DNA from 4 places in the Fusobacterium mortiferum ATCC 9817 genome. Region 3 is predicted to be linked to each of the others. Evidence: riboswitches for the same ligand, from Rfam matches in the RefSeq annotation. Region 3 holds a riboswitch; each other region holds the start of a gene.
What was found. A riboswitch is a leader RNA that binds a small molecule or an ion and turns the genes downstream of it on or off. The one in region 3 is predicted to bind lysine.

Region 1 (3,262 bases), on a different contig from region 3:
TTTTTTACAAATACCACTGCTGGTCTTGCTAATTTATTATAGTTGCTAGACATAGAGTAACCATAAGCTCCTGTAGTAGAAACTAATAGTAAATCTCCCTTTTCTCCCTTTGGTAAACTCTTTCCTTTTATAATTAAATCTCCAGACTCACAACATTTTCCAGCTACAGTTACCACTTCCCTCTCTTTTTCATCTAGTCTATTAGCTATAACTGCTTCATATTCAGCTTGATAAAGAGCAGGTCTTATATTATCTGTCATTCCTCCATCTATAAACATATATTTTACTCCACCATAAGTTTGTTTTATTCCCCCAACTGTATAAAGAGTACTTCCTGCATTTCCTACTATACTTCTTCCTGGTTCAATAGATACCTTCTCTATCTCTAATTTATGCTCATCTAAACTTTTCTCTATATGTTCTATCATACTTCTCATAAATTTCTCAATATCTACTTCTACATCATTTTCTGTATAGTATACTCCAAAACCTCCACCAAGATTTATCTCTGGAATTTTTATTCCTAAAGTATCAGCTATCTTTTTTGTTTCTACTACCATTGTTTCTATTCCTTCATGGAATGCTTTTGTATCAAAAATTTGAGAACCAATATGACAATGAAATCCTAAAAACTCTATATTTTTATCTTTTACAATTTTTTCTACTATTCCTACTAATTTCTCATCAAAAATTGATTCTCCAAATTTAGATGAATGTTTAGATGTTTTTATATACTCATGAGTATGAGCATCTATTCCAATATTTATTCTAAGCATAGCTTTTATTTTTTTATTTTTTTGAGCACACACATATGATAAATTTTCTATCTCTGTTTCATTATCTATGATTATACTCCCTATCCCATAGTCTACACACATCTCTAACTCTTCTAAAGTCTTATTATTTCCATGCATATGTACTCTTTTCATATCAAGTCCACTTACTTTTATTGTATATAGCTCTCCTCCTGATACTGCATCTATATCCATATCATATTTCTCTACTAATTGACACATAGCTTTTGCTAAAAATGCCTTTGACGCATAGACTATCTGTGTTTGAAATTTATCACTTTTAAAGTTTTCTTTATATTTTCTCATATTACTTTCTATTAGCTCTTGGTCCATTATATAAAGTGGTGTCCCATATTTTTGAGCTAACTCAGTAACCTTTACTCCCCCTATTGATAATACTCCCTGCTCATCTTTCATCGTTCCAAAAAATCTCATCTTTCTCCTCCACTTGTTCTATTTTCATTCTGTTATTTAATAATTTTTTAATAAAAAAAGATAGCTCCAAGTAAAATAGTTTTAATATCTCTCAATATTTTCTACTATTTACTCCTTGCTATCTTTTAACTTTTTTAATAAATTTTAAAATTTACAATATAAACTTAAGTACATTCTATAATTTTACTAATAGTTTTAGATAGCTCTCCATTGAAATATCAATGACAGTAAAACAGATATTATCTGAGTTACCAATAAAAATCCTTTGACTTTGATTTTTATTTCGGCAATCTCCCCTTTCATATCTCTTCATAGTTTGTCAAACTCTGAGATATTACTCTTGTCAATTGCACCTCTACCATTTTTCGTTATTATATAACATATGTTATTACAAGTAAAATATATTTTATATATACTTTTCTATTTTTTATAAATACTAATTACTCTTCCTAAGCTTTCACTCATATACTCTATATTTTCTTTACCATTAGCTATGGCATTCTCCAAGCTCTCTACCCTAGGAAGAATTGGAAGTATTGCTGTAAATCCATAATCATATAATACATCTATATCCTTCCCTATATTTCCAGCAAAAGCAATTACTGGAATATTATATTTTTGAGCCGTTTTAGCTACACCATATGGAGTTTTTCCAAATCTAGTCTGACCATCTATACTTCCCTCTCCTGTAATAATTAAATCTGCTCCTTGAAGTTTTTCTTCCAATTTACTATATTCTACAACTATATCTACACCTTTTTTTAGTTCTGCTGATAAAAATGCCATAAGCCCAGCTCCTAATCCACCAGCTGCTCCAGCTCCTGGAATATTTTCTACATCTTTTCCTATATCTCTTCTTATTATCTTTGCATAGTGTTTTAAATTTTTATCTAGTAACTCTCTTTGTTCCTCATTAGCTCCCTTTTGTTTTCCAAAAATATGAGAAGCTCCTGTTGGTCCAGTAAGAGGATTTTGTACATCACAAGCTACTATTATTTTTACATCTTTTAACCTATTATCTAAATTAGAGATATCTATCCTATCTAATTTTGATAGCTCTCCACCACCAAAACCTATTTCATTTCCATCTTTATCTAAAAGTTTTCCTCCCAATGCTTGTACCATTCCAGCACCACCATCATTAGTTGCACTTCCTCCTATTCCTATAAGAATAGTCTCTACATTTTTACTTAAAGCTGCCTTTATCAACTCTCCTGTTCCATAAGTTGTGGTTATTGTAGCATCTCTTTTTTCTTTTGGTACAAGCTCTAATCCACTGGCTGCTGCCATCTCAAGTATCGCTGTTTTTCCATCTCCAAGTATTCCAAATCTTGCATCTCTTTTCTCTCCTAATGGTCCCATTACCTCAACAGTATAAAATTTTCCATTTGTAGCATCTACTAATGATTGAGTTGTACCCTCTCCTCCATCAGCCATAGGTACATGGATACACTCTAAATTAGATATTACTTTTTTAAACCCTTTCTCTATTGCTATACAAGTTTCCTTTGCTGTCATACTCTCTTTAAATGAATCTGGTGCTAATACTATCTTCATCTTCTAACTCCTTTTTAAAATAACATTCCATAGATTATTGTTGATACAAATGTTAAAATCAATCCTATTAACGATTCAAATGGTATTAACGTTAATCTCTCTTTCATATCCATATTCACACTTCCTCCTGTTGCATGAAAGAAACTTCCATGTGGCAGATGGTCTAATACAGTTGCTCCTGAATGTATCATTGCTGCTGCATTTATTGGCTGTACACCTAAACTTAATATTGTTGGTCCAAATACTTGACTTGCAACAGCTGTTCCAGAAGTTGTTGAAGCTGTAGCTGCACACATTAAAATCCCTGAAAATGGTGCTAGTAAATAAGCAGGAGCCCCAGTTGTTGATAAAAAATTAGTTAATACTTCTTTTAATGCAGAGTTTGCTATTATTCCTGAAAGAGTTCCTGTTCCTATTAATAATATCGCTACCCCTATCATTTTCCCTAAACCAAATACACAATACTCATTGAAATG
Region 2 (3,262 bases), on a different contig from region 3:
TAACTTTTTTAGTAGCAGCTCTTAATTTAGGGAATGCTGGTATTATATCTACAATTTCTTCTACCAGCCCAATTCTTATAATTCCCATATCATATTTAATATTTAAAGAGAAGATAAAGATAAAAGAGATAATAGGAGCTTGTATCTCTGTTTTTGGGATAGCTCTATTTTTCTTATAATAAATTGGAGGATAAAATGAGATATTTTATGCATAATAAGGAGTTATCTCCTAAATTAGAAAAAAGAATAAAAGATTATTTTAGAAAAATTAGAAAATTAGAATTAGAAGTAAAATTTTTAAATAAGAACTATTATGGAATAATAGATGTAGAAAGTTTTAGATGGTTAAGTAATTTTGATTGCTTTAATTGTCTAACAAATTGTTGTGTACAATTTCCTTATGAGTTTAATAAAAAGGCAAGAGAAGTTATATTAGAAAATTTAAAAGAGTATGACTCCTTAACTAAAGCTATTTCTATAATGAAAGAAGAGGGAATGACAGAGAAAGAGATAAAAAGCTCTATAGAAAATGATGCTATGCTGATACCAAAAGAGTTTGAAAATAGTGTCTTTGATAGATGTACTTGTTCATGTGTGTATATTGATAAGAGTCTTTGTGCAATACATAAAATTTGTATAGATAAAGGGATGAGCTTAGGAGAGATTATTGATACTAAGCCATTATGGTGTTCTTTATATCCTTTAGAATTGATAATTGAAGAAGAAAATTTATATATTTTTGTTCCAACAAGTGGGAATAATTATCTTTCTATGAATGATTGTGATTTTCCATGCATGAATATAGAGAAAGAAAAATCTCCTTATTTTAGAAGAGAAAATCCTATTGGATTTCAATTAGATGAATATAAACCATTTATAGAAAATTATTATAATGTTCTTTCTTATATTTTTGGCGAAAAATTCTGTAAGAGTATATTAGAAAGTTTGAATATAAAAATAAATAAAGATATAGATGAACAGTATATTAAGAAAAAATAAAAAAGTCAAAAAACGATAAAGAAGCCCCTTCGGCCTCAGGACTTCTTTATACGTAGAAATTAAAATGTAATTTAAGGAAATGTCTTATGACAATATTATTATAGCATATAATTTGATATTGTCAATAAATATTTTGTAATTCTAAATATTTTTTATGTAAGATATAAGATTAAATATATTTAAAAGATATAAAAAATATATTGTACAAGAAGTATAAACTAGAGTATACTAATAAAAAAGCAAGATAGAGGTGCAAAGGACAAGAGTAAAAATATCTAGCTTGGCAGGCGTTATGATATTTTGAAAGGGGAATTTGCCGAAATAAAAGAGAGAGCTGAACTCTTTTGTTGGCAGTGTGGAGAATATCTACAATGTTGTCATTGAAAAATTTCAATGGAGAGCTATCTGTGAAAACTATAGAGGGATTGATTTATCTTTTTTGTAATTTATCACAGTTGAGTCAGCTGTGATTTTTTTATTTTGCTAAAATTTTTAGGAGGTATAAAATATGATTAATGCAATTTGGTGTGGACTTATAGTGATAGGAATATTGGTGGGGATATTTACAGGAAATGTACAAGCAGTTACAGATTCGGCTATTGAATCAGCAGGTACAGCTGTAACTTTATCTTTAGAGATGATAGGGGTAATGGCTCTATGGCTTGGACTTATGAAGATAGCTGAAGAGGCAGGAATGGTAAAAGCAATGGGAAATTTAATGAAACCACTTTTAGTAAAATTATTTCCTGAGATACCAGCTGATCACCCGGCTATGGGAAGTATAGTAGCTAATATGGCAGCTAACTTTTTTGGATTAGGAAATGCAGCTACTCCACTTGGAATAAAGGCTATGCAAGAGTTACAACTTTTAAATGATAATAAAGATGAGGCATCAAATTCTATGGTAATGTTTTTAGCTATTAATACTTCATCTGTAACTTTAATTTCATCTAGTACAATAGCATATAGAGTAGCAGCTGGTTCAGCTAATGCTACTGAAATAATAGCTCCAACAATAGTAGCAACAATTATGTCAACAGCTGTAGCTATAATTTCCTGTAAGTTTTTAGAAAAGTTACCTAAATATAAAAGAGAAAAAATAGAAATAAAAAAATAAAAGTAAGAAAAAAGTTAGTTATTGAAATAATAAGAAATTTTTAGTAAAATTTAGGAGGAAGAAATATGTTCGTAAGAATAATGGAAAATATATCACTTTATGCCATACCTTTAATTATATTAGTAATAGTAGGATACGCTTATTTTGTAAAGAAAATAAAAGTTTATGAAGTATTTTGTGAAGGAGCAAAAGAGGGATTTAATACAGCTATTAGAATCATTCCTTTTTTAGTAGCTATGTTAGTGGCAATAGGTATTTTTAGGGCTTCTGGTTGTATAGATATTATGATGAAAATATTAGACCCAGTTTTCTCATTAATAGGAATGCCAGGAGAAGTGTTGCCAATGGCTATACTAAGACCTCTATCTGGAGGAGGAGCTACTGGAGTAATGAATGATTTAATGCTTACATATGGGCCAGATTCTTTAATAGGAAGAATAGCTTCTACTATGATGGGTTCAACAGAAACAACTTTCTATGTTCTTGCAGTATATTTTGGAGCAGTGAGCATAAGAAAAACAAGACATGCAGTAGCAGCTGGGCTATTAGCTGACTTAGCTGGACTTTTAACAGCTGTATGGATTTGTAGAATTATGTTTGCTTAAAAACTATAATTTGGAGAAGAGAATGAAAAAATTAAGAATACTTGTATTAGCTTTGGTTATTTTATCAAGTTGTACTAATAATGAGATAAAAGATACCACTATAAAAACTGAAAATAAAATAAAAGAAGAAGTAAGAACTGAAGAGGTAATAACTCCAAGTGAAATTTTAAAAAGCTTGGAACAAGAGATTGGTGTAAAAGAAGATATTGATGAAAATAGAGAAGAGATAGATGAAACAGCTTCAGAAAAGATTGAAAATACAGTTGAGGAAGATGTAATTAAAGAAAAAATAGAGGAGAAACAACCAGCTCAAAAAGAGGAGAAAAAAAATATCTCTTCAGAAAAAATTGCCTCACTTAAAAGTAAGGGAGAAAAGGCAATAAAAAGCTTTAGTAATCTAGAAATGTTAGAGCATAGTAATATTGGTATAGAGGTAAGAGAGATAGAGAGTGGAGAGATAATAGCTCAGTATAATAAAGGAGTTGCAATAACTCCAGCTTCTATAATGAAGGTAATTACTTCAGCTACTGCTTTAGAAGTT
Region 3 (3,262 bases):
GAAAAGGAATAGAAAATCTTTTTGAAAATATGTGCAAAATTATAGATAAATATATGTCTAAAGATATTTTAGGAATAGCTGTTTCTGGAACAGGACAAATAGATGGAAGTATTGGAAAAGTAATAGGAGGGAATCCTATAATTCCTGGTTGGATAGGAACAAATTTAGTAGAAAGATTAGAAAAAAAATACTCTTTACCAGCTGTTTTGGAGAATGATGTTAACTGTGCAGCACTTGGAGAAAAGTGGTTAGGAGCTGGAAAGGGAGCAGATGGTTTTGTTTGCTTAACTATAGGAACAGGTATTGGTGGAGGAATAGTTCTTAATGGGGATATTTTTAGAGGAGATACTTGTGTTGCTGGAGAGTTTGGACATATTCAAATAGAAAAAGATGGAGAACAATGCCTTTGTGGTAAAAAAGGTTGTTATGAAAGATATGCTTCAGCTACTGCATTAGTTAGAATGGTAAAAGAAAAAACTGGAAAAGAATTAAATGGAAAAGAGATATTTGAACTTGAAAAATCTGGAAATCAAGATGTAAAAGAAGTTGTAGATAGATGGATCGATTATTTTACAGATGGACTTAGTACAATAGTTTATATTTTCAACCCTTCATTAGTAGTTATTGGTGGTGGAGTTACAAAACAAGGAGACTATCTATTAAATAGAATATTAAGCAGTTTAGATTCAAAAGTTGGAGAAAATTATAAAAAGAATTTAAAAATAAAATTTGCTGAATTAGGAAACAATGCAGGTATGCTAGGTGCAGAATATTTACTTTTAAAAAAAGTAGGAAAAATAAAATAAATATTGACAAAACTTAGAAAAAAGTGTATGTTTTATATATATGTTCACGAGAACAAAAATAATTTAGGAGGAAAAAATTATGATATATGGAGAAATAAAAGATTTAGGGTTATACAAAGGAATATCAAAAAATTTAGATAGAGCAATAGATTATATACTATCAGGAGAATATAAAAATGGAGTAGTTGGAAAAAATGTTATAGATGGTGACAACGTTTATTTCAATCAACCAGATTCTCCAATGACTAAAGAAGTAAAAGATGGTTTTATAGAAAACCATAAAAAATATATAGATATTCATGTTGTTATCGAAGGAGAAGAGAAAATAGGATATATCTCTAATACTGATGTAAAATTAATAAAAGAGTATGATGAAGCTGGAGATTACGAATTATATGAGGGAGAATTAGAAAATTTATTCTATTTAAATTCTAAAAAATTTATAGTTCTTTATCCTGGAGAACCTCATATGGCATTAATAAAAGGTGGAGAAAAACCAGCAAAAGTCAGAAAAGTAATATTTAAAGTTTTAGTTGATTAATTATTGTTTAATAAAAATTAAGGAGAGAGGTCAATGAATAGACTAAATGAAGTAAAAGGTAAATTAATAGTTTCATGTCAAGCACTTCCAGATGAACCATTACATAGTTCATTTATTATGGGAAGAATGGCTTATGCAGCTTTTGTAGGTGGAGCTTCAGGAATTAGAGCAAATACGGTTGTAGATATTCAAGAGATAAAGAAAAATGTAAATCTTCCAATTATAGGAATTATAAAAGAGCAATATGGAGATAACCAAGTATATATAACTCCAACAATGAAAGAGATAGATGCCTTAGTAGCGGAGGGAGTAGATGTAATAGCTATTGATGGAACTAAAAGAGAAAGACCAGATGGAAGAACTTTAGAAGATTTAATGAAAGAAGCAAAAACTAAATATCCTAATCAAATATTTATGGCTGATATTTCATGTGTAGAAGAAGCTGTAACTGCTGAGAAAATAGGTTTTGATATAGTTGGAACTACTTTAGTAGGTTATACAGAGTATACAAAAGGAAATGATCCAGTAACTGAATTAGAAAAAGTAATAAAAGCTGTATCTATTCCTGTAATAGGAGAAGGAAATTTAGATACTCCTGCTAAAGCTAAAAGAGCATTAGAATTAGGAGCATTTGCAGTAGTTGTTGGAGGAGCTATTACTAGACCACAACAAATTACAAGAAAATTTGTAACAGAAATGGAAAAATAGTTTCAAAAAACTGAAAAAAAGTTTAAAATTAAAAAAAGGTTGACAAAGTATAAAAAATATATTATTATTAAAACACAATTAAATATTTGCCTCACGCTTTCTGTGGGGTAGAGGCGCAAAATGTTAACAGTCTTTAGTGGAGCTAGAGAGAGCGAAGAAACTATTGAGAAGGAGCTTTTGCCGAAGTTTGTAATATATCTCAATATTACTTGCTGGGTCTATGGTTAAGAGCCATAGGACTGTCTTAATAAACTTCCCTAGTTTATTAAGTTGTGCTATCTCAAGTGGGAGTAAGAGGGGCATTGTACAAAAAATATGTTTTTTTGTATATTTAAAATCACTTTGTTTTTAAGATAGCACCATCCAATTTTGGGTTGGTGCTTTTTTTATTAAAAGTGATAAAAACTTCTTTCTTTATTTGAGGGGGGTCGGGGAAAAATTATATTTAAAATTTAAAGAAGGAGTGGACAAAATGAGAAACAGATTAGCAAAATTAGCATTAGCAGCATTAACAGCAGTAGCATTAGTAGGATGTGGAGGAGCAAAAGAAAGTAAAGAAACAAATACATTTAAGATAGGAATGGAAGCAGGATATGCACCATATAACTGGACACAATTAACAGATGCAAATGGTGGAGTAAAAATTTCTGGTTCATCTGAATATGCAGGTGGATATGACATAGAGATAGCTAAAAGAATAGCTGATGGTTTAGGAAAAGAATTAGTAGTAGTAAAAACAGAATGGGATGGATTGGTACCAGCTTTAGTTTCTGGTAAAGTAGATGCAATAATAGCAGGTATGTCACCAACAGCTGAGAGAAAAGAAACAATTGATTTTACAGATACTTATTACCAATCAAATTTAGTAATGTTAGTTAAAAATGGTGGGGACTATGTAAATGCTAAAACACTTGCTGATTTTTCAGGAGCAAAGATCACAGGGCAACTAAATACATTCCATTATACAGTAATAGATCAAATACCAAATGTAAATAAACAACCAGCAATGGATAACTTCCCAGCTATGAGAGTAGCATTAGAAAGTGGAGTAATAGATGGATATGTAACAGAAAGACCTGAAGCAATAAGTGCTCAATCAGCTAATAGTAACTTTAAAATGGTAGAGTTTACAGATGGATTTGTAACTTCACCAGAAGATACAGCAATAGCAGTAGGATTGGCAAAAAATAGTCCATTAAAAGATAAA
Region 4 (3,262 bases), on a different contig from region 3:
TAGTTGCTACTCTTACAAAGACTAATTTATATATCAATATAAAAAATATGCTAAAGACAGGAGCAATTCCCTTTGTATTGAGTGGAATACTATATGTACTTTGTAATAGTGGAAGTAATGAGATAGTAAAAAATATAGCTATGTTAGATTTATTAGAGAAAAATTTTAATCTTACATATTTAAATTTTCTACCAATAGTAATTATTTTAGTTCTAACACTTTTGAAAGTAAATGTGAAAATCTCTTTGATACTTAGTATAGTTATGGCTATGATACTTAGCTATTTTATACAAGGGAGGGAAATAGTAGATATAGTAAGAACTCTCTTTTTAGGATTTTTTCTTGAAAGGGATAATCCTCTTTACCCTATATTAAAAGGTGGAGGGATTCTTTCTATGTGGAAAACTGCTATAATAATTTTTATCTCTTGCTGTCTTTCAGGTTTGATTCAGATGCTGAAGATTTTTTCAAAAATTGAGGAGATAATTTTAAAAAGTAAAAGTGAGTTTTCTCTTTTTATATGGACAGTTATAGTAAGTATAATAGCTGGAATGTTAGGTTGTAATCAATCTATTGCTGTGGTAATGACAATAGATATTATGAAAAAAATTTATGAAATTAAAAAAATATCTAGAGAAAAATTTGCTATTGATATTGAAAATAGTGCCATTGTCCTAGCTGCTGGTATTCCTTGGAACTTAGCTAGCCTATTTCCTGCTACTGTGATGGAGTTACCTAGCTTAAAATATTTAGCTTACTCCTATTTCATTTTTTTAGTTCCAATAGTGAGAATTATAGAGAAAAAAATATATAAAAAATAAGAATGAAATATATATCATTAATAATATATATTTTACATTAATAAAATAATTAGTTATAATCATTTTTGTAAATAAAATATAAAAATAGAGGCGCAACTGACAAGAGTAATATTACTTAGTTTGACAAACAGTGAGGTAATATAAAAGGGGAAGTTGCCGAAATGAAAAAGAGGTCAGGCTTTTTTGTTGGTAATTCAGAGAATATCTGTCTTACTGTCATTGAGAAATCAATGGAGTGCTATTTGTGATTGTAACTTATAAAATATATTTTATGATATTTTATCACAGTTTAGTATTCTAAACTGTGATTTTTTTATTTTAAAAAACAGGAGGACATATGTTTGAAGTAATTAAATTAATGCCAGTTGTTATACTAGCAGGACTTATGATAGGAGGATTTGATGCACTAATAGCAGCACCTATTGCTACAGTAGCAGCAGCATTAGCAGCAGTAATAACAGAAAAAAGAAAATTTAATGAAATTTTAGATGCAGCACTTTCAAATGTAAGGGAGATAGTGATAGCTCTATTTATTTTGATGATGGCATATGCTATGGCAGAAGTATTTATGTCAACAGGAGTAGGAGCAGCTATAATCAATCTAGCTTTGAAAATAGGGATAACAGGGAGAACAATAGCAATAGTAGGAGCAATTGTAACTTCAGTTCTTTCAATAGCCACAGGGACAAGTTGGGGAACATTTGCAGCTTGTACTCCGATATTTTTATGGCTTAATTATATAGTAGGTGGGAATATTTTCTTAACTTTAGGGGCAATAGCTGGAGGAGCTTGTTTTGGAGATAATATAGGACTTATCTCTGATACTACAATAGTCAGCTCTGGAATACAGGGAGTAGAGGTGATAAAAAGAGTAAGACACCAAGGGGTATGGTCTGGTTTAGTTTTACTATTAGGAATCATAGCTTTTGGAGTAGCAGGTTTTACTTTTGACTTACCTAATATAACTGGAAATGGAGCAGAGGCAATAGCTAAAATACCAGCAGATGTGTGGACAAAATTAGCTGCAGAAAGGGAGTCAGCAGTAACACTGCTTAACCAAGTAAAACAAGGTGTTCCTGTATATATGATTCTTCCTTTAGTGCTTGTTTTAGGAGCAGCTTTTAGAGGTTATCAAACTTTTATCTGTCTTTTTATAGGAATAATATCTTCATATGTTTTAGGAAAGATAGCAGGAACAGTTGTAGATACAAGAGATTTTTTAGAAAATCTGATAATGTCTGGATTTTCTGGGGCAGGGTCTTGGGTAATAGTAATGATGATGTGGGTATCTGCTTTTGGTGGAATAATGAAATCAATAGATGCTTTTAGACCTCTATCTACTCTACTTATAAAAATTTCTAAAAATGTTAGACAGCTTATGTTTTGGAATGGAGTTTTATCAATAGTAGGAAATATGACTTTAGCAGATGAGATGGCTCAAATAGTTACTGTTGGACCTATTATTAGAAACCTTGTAGAAAAAAATGTAGAGGGAAGTCCAGAAGATATGGAAAAATTAAAATTGAGAAATGCTACATTTAGTGATGCTATGGGAGTTTTTGGTTCGCAACTTATACCTTGGCACGTATATATAGGTTTTTATATAGGAATAGCTTCAACAGTTTACCCACTGTATGACTTCAAAGCTTTAGATATAATAAAATATAATTTTATTGCCTATATAGCAGTAATAAGTATGTTATTTTTAACAATAACAGGTTTAGATAGAATGATTCCAAATTTTGGATTACCAAGTGAACCAAAGGTAAAATTAAAAAAGTTTTAAGAATATTTTGTAATTACTAAGTCATTATTATTTTAAAAAGAAAACTAAGAATTGCTCCATATTTCAAGAAGTTGATTAACTATGAGCTTATCTCACTAAAAATGCAAGGGTTAAGTCTTCGACTTATTGCATTTTTTAGTGTTCGATTTCGCTGAGTTAATCTAACTTCTCTTCATAAATTACGCAATTCTTTGAATTTTCTTTTTTTAATTTACACTTGGCTAGTTACTAGATTCTCAAGAGTTTATTTAAAACTTGCTACATCTTTAGTATCGATAATTAAAGTAACAGGACCATCATTTAGAAGCTCAACTTTCATATCAGCTCCAAATATACCAGCCTCTGTTTTGATACCATAACTTCTGCATTTATCTAAGAATTTTTCATATAGTGGTTTAGCTATCTCAGGTCTAGCTGCCTCAACAAATCCAGGACGACGTCCTTTGATACAATCTCCATATAGAGTAAATTGAGATATAACAAGTAACTCTCCTTTGATATCTTCTAAACCTAAATTCATCTTTCCATTTTCATCTTCAAAAACTCTTAAATCTTTAATTTTTTTAGATAGCCAATCAATTTCTCTATCTCCATCAGTGTGAGTTATTCCAAGTAAAACCATAAATCCTTGATTTATTTTACCTACAATCTCTCC

Region 1: linked by a shared signal. The riboswitch ahead of lysA (diaminopimelate decarboxylase) and the one ahead of FMAG_RS06300 (transporter substrate-binding domain-containing protein) in region 3 are both predicted to bind lysine.
Region 2: linked by a shared signal. The riboswitch ahead of FMAG_RS05365 (nucleoside recognition domain-containing protein) and the one ahead of FMAG_RS06300 (transporter substrate-binding domain-containing protein) in region 3 are both predicted to bind lysine.
Region 4: linked by a shared signal. The riboswitch ahead of FMAG_RS10645 (Na+/H+ antiporter NhaC family protein) and the one ahead of FMAG_RS06300 (transporter substrate-binding domain-containing protein) in region 3 are both predicted to bind lysine.

The regions. Positions count from the first base shown of each region.
Region 1 covers NZ_GL987994.1:178,152-181,413, reverse strand. Annotated here, with positions in the region: gene lysA (diaminopimelate decarboxylase) at 1-1,229, opposite strand, end outside; lysine riboswitch at 1,422-1,595, opposite strand; gene FMAG_RS10525 (glycerate kinase family protein) at 1,650-2,786, opposite strand; gene FMAG_RS10520 (GntP family permease) at 2,801-3,262, opposite strand, start outside.
Region 2 covers NZ_GL987988.1:914,905-918,166, forward strand. Annotated here, with positions in the region: gene FMAG_RS05355 (DMT family transporter) at 1-179, shown strand, start outside; gene FMAG_RS05360 (hypothetical protein) at 196-999, shown strand; lysine riboswitch at 1,237-1,411, shown strand; gene FMAG_RS05365 (nucleoside recognition domain-containing protein) at 1,508-2,116, shown strand; gene FMAG_RS05370 (spore maturation protein) at 2,182-2,721, shown strand; gene dacB (D-alanyl-D-alanine carboxypeptidase/D-alanyl-D-alanine endopeptidase) at 2,744-3,262, shown strand, end outside.
Region 3 covers NZ_GL987989.1:26,797-30,058, forward strand. Annotated here, with positions in the region: gene FMAG_RS06285 (ROK family protein) at 1-806, shown strand, start outside; gene FMAG_RS06290 (YhcH/YjgK/YiaL family protein) at 886-1,347, shown strand; gene FMAG_RS06295 (N-acetylmannosamine-6-phosphate 2-epimerase) at 1,381-2,055, shown strand; lysine riboswitch at 2,156-2,341, shown strand; gene FMAG_RS06300 (transporter substrate-binding domain-containing protein) at 2,528-3,262, shown strand, end outside.
Region 4 covers NZ_GL987994.1:202,712-205,973, forward strand. Annotated here, with positions in the region: gene FMAG_RS10640 (Na+/H+ antiporter NhaC family protein) at 1-821, shown strand, start outside; lysine riboswitch at 899-1,070, shown strand; gene FMAG_RS10645 (Na+/H+ antiporter NhaC family protein) at 1,159-2,607, shown strand; gene dtd (D-aminoacyl-tRNA deacylase) at 2,852-3,262, opposite strand, start outside.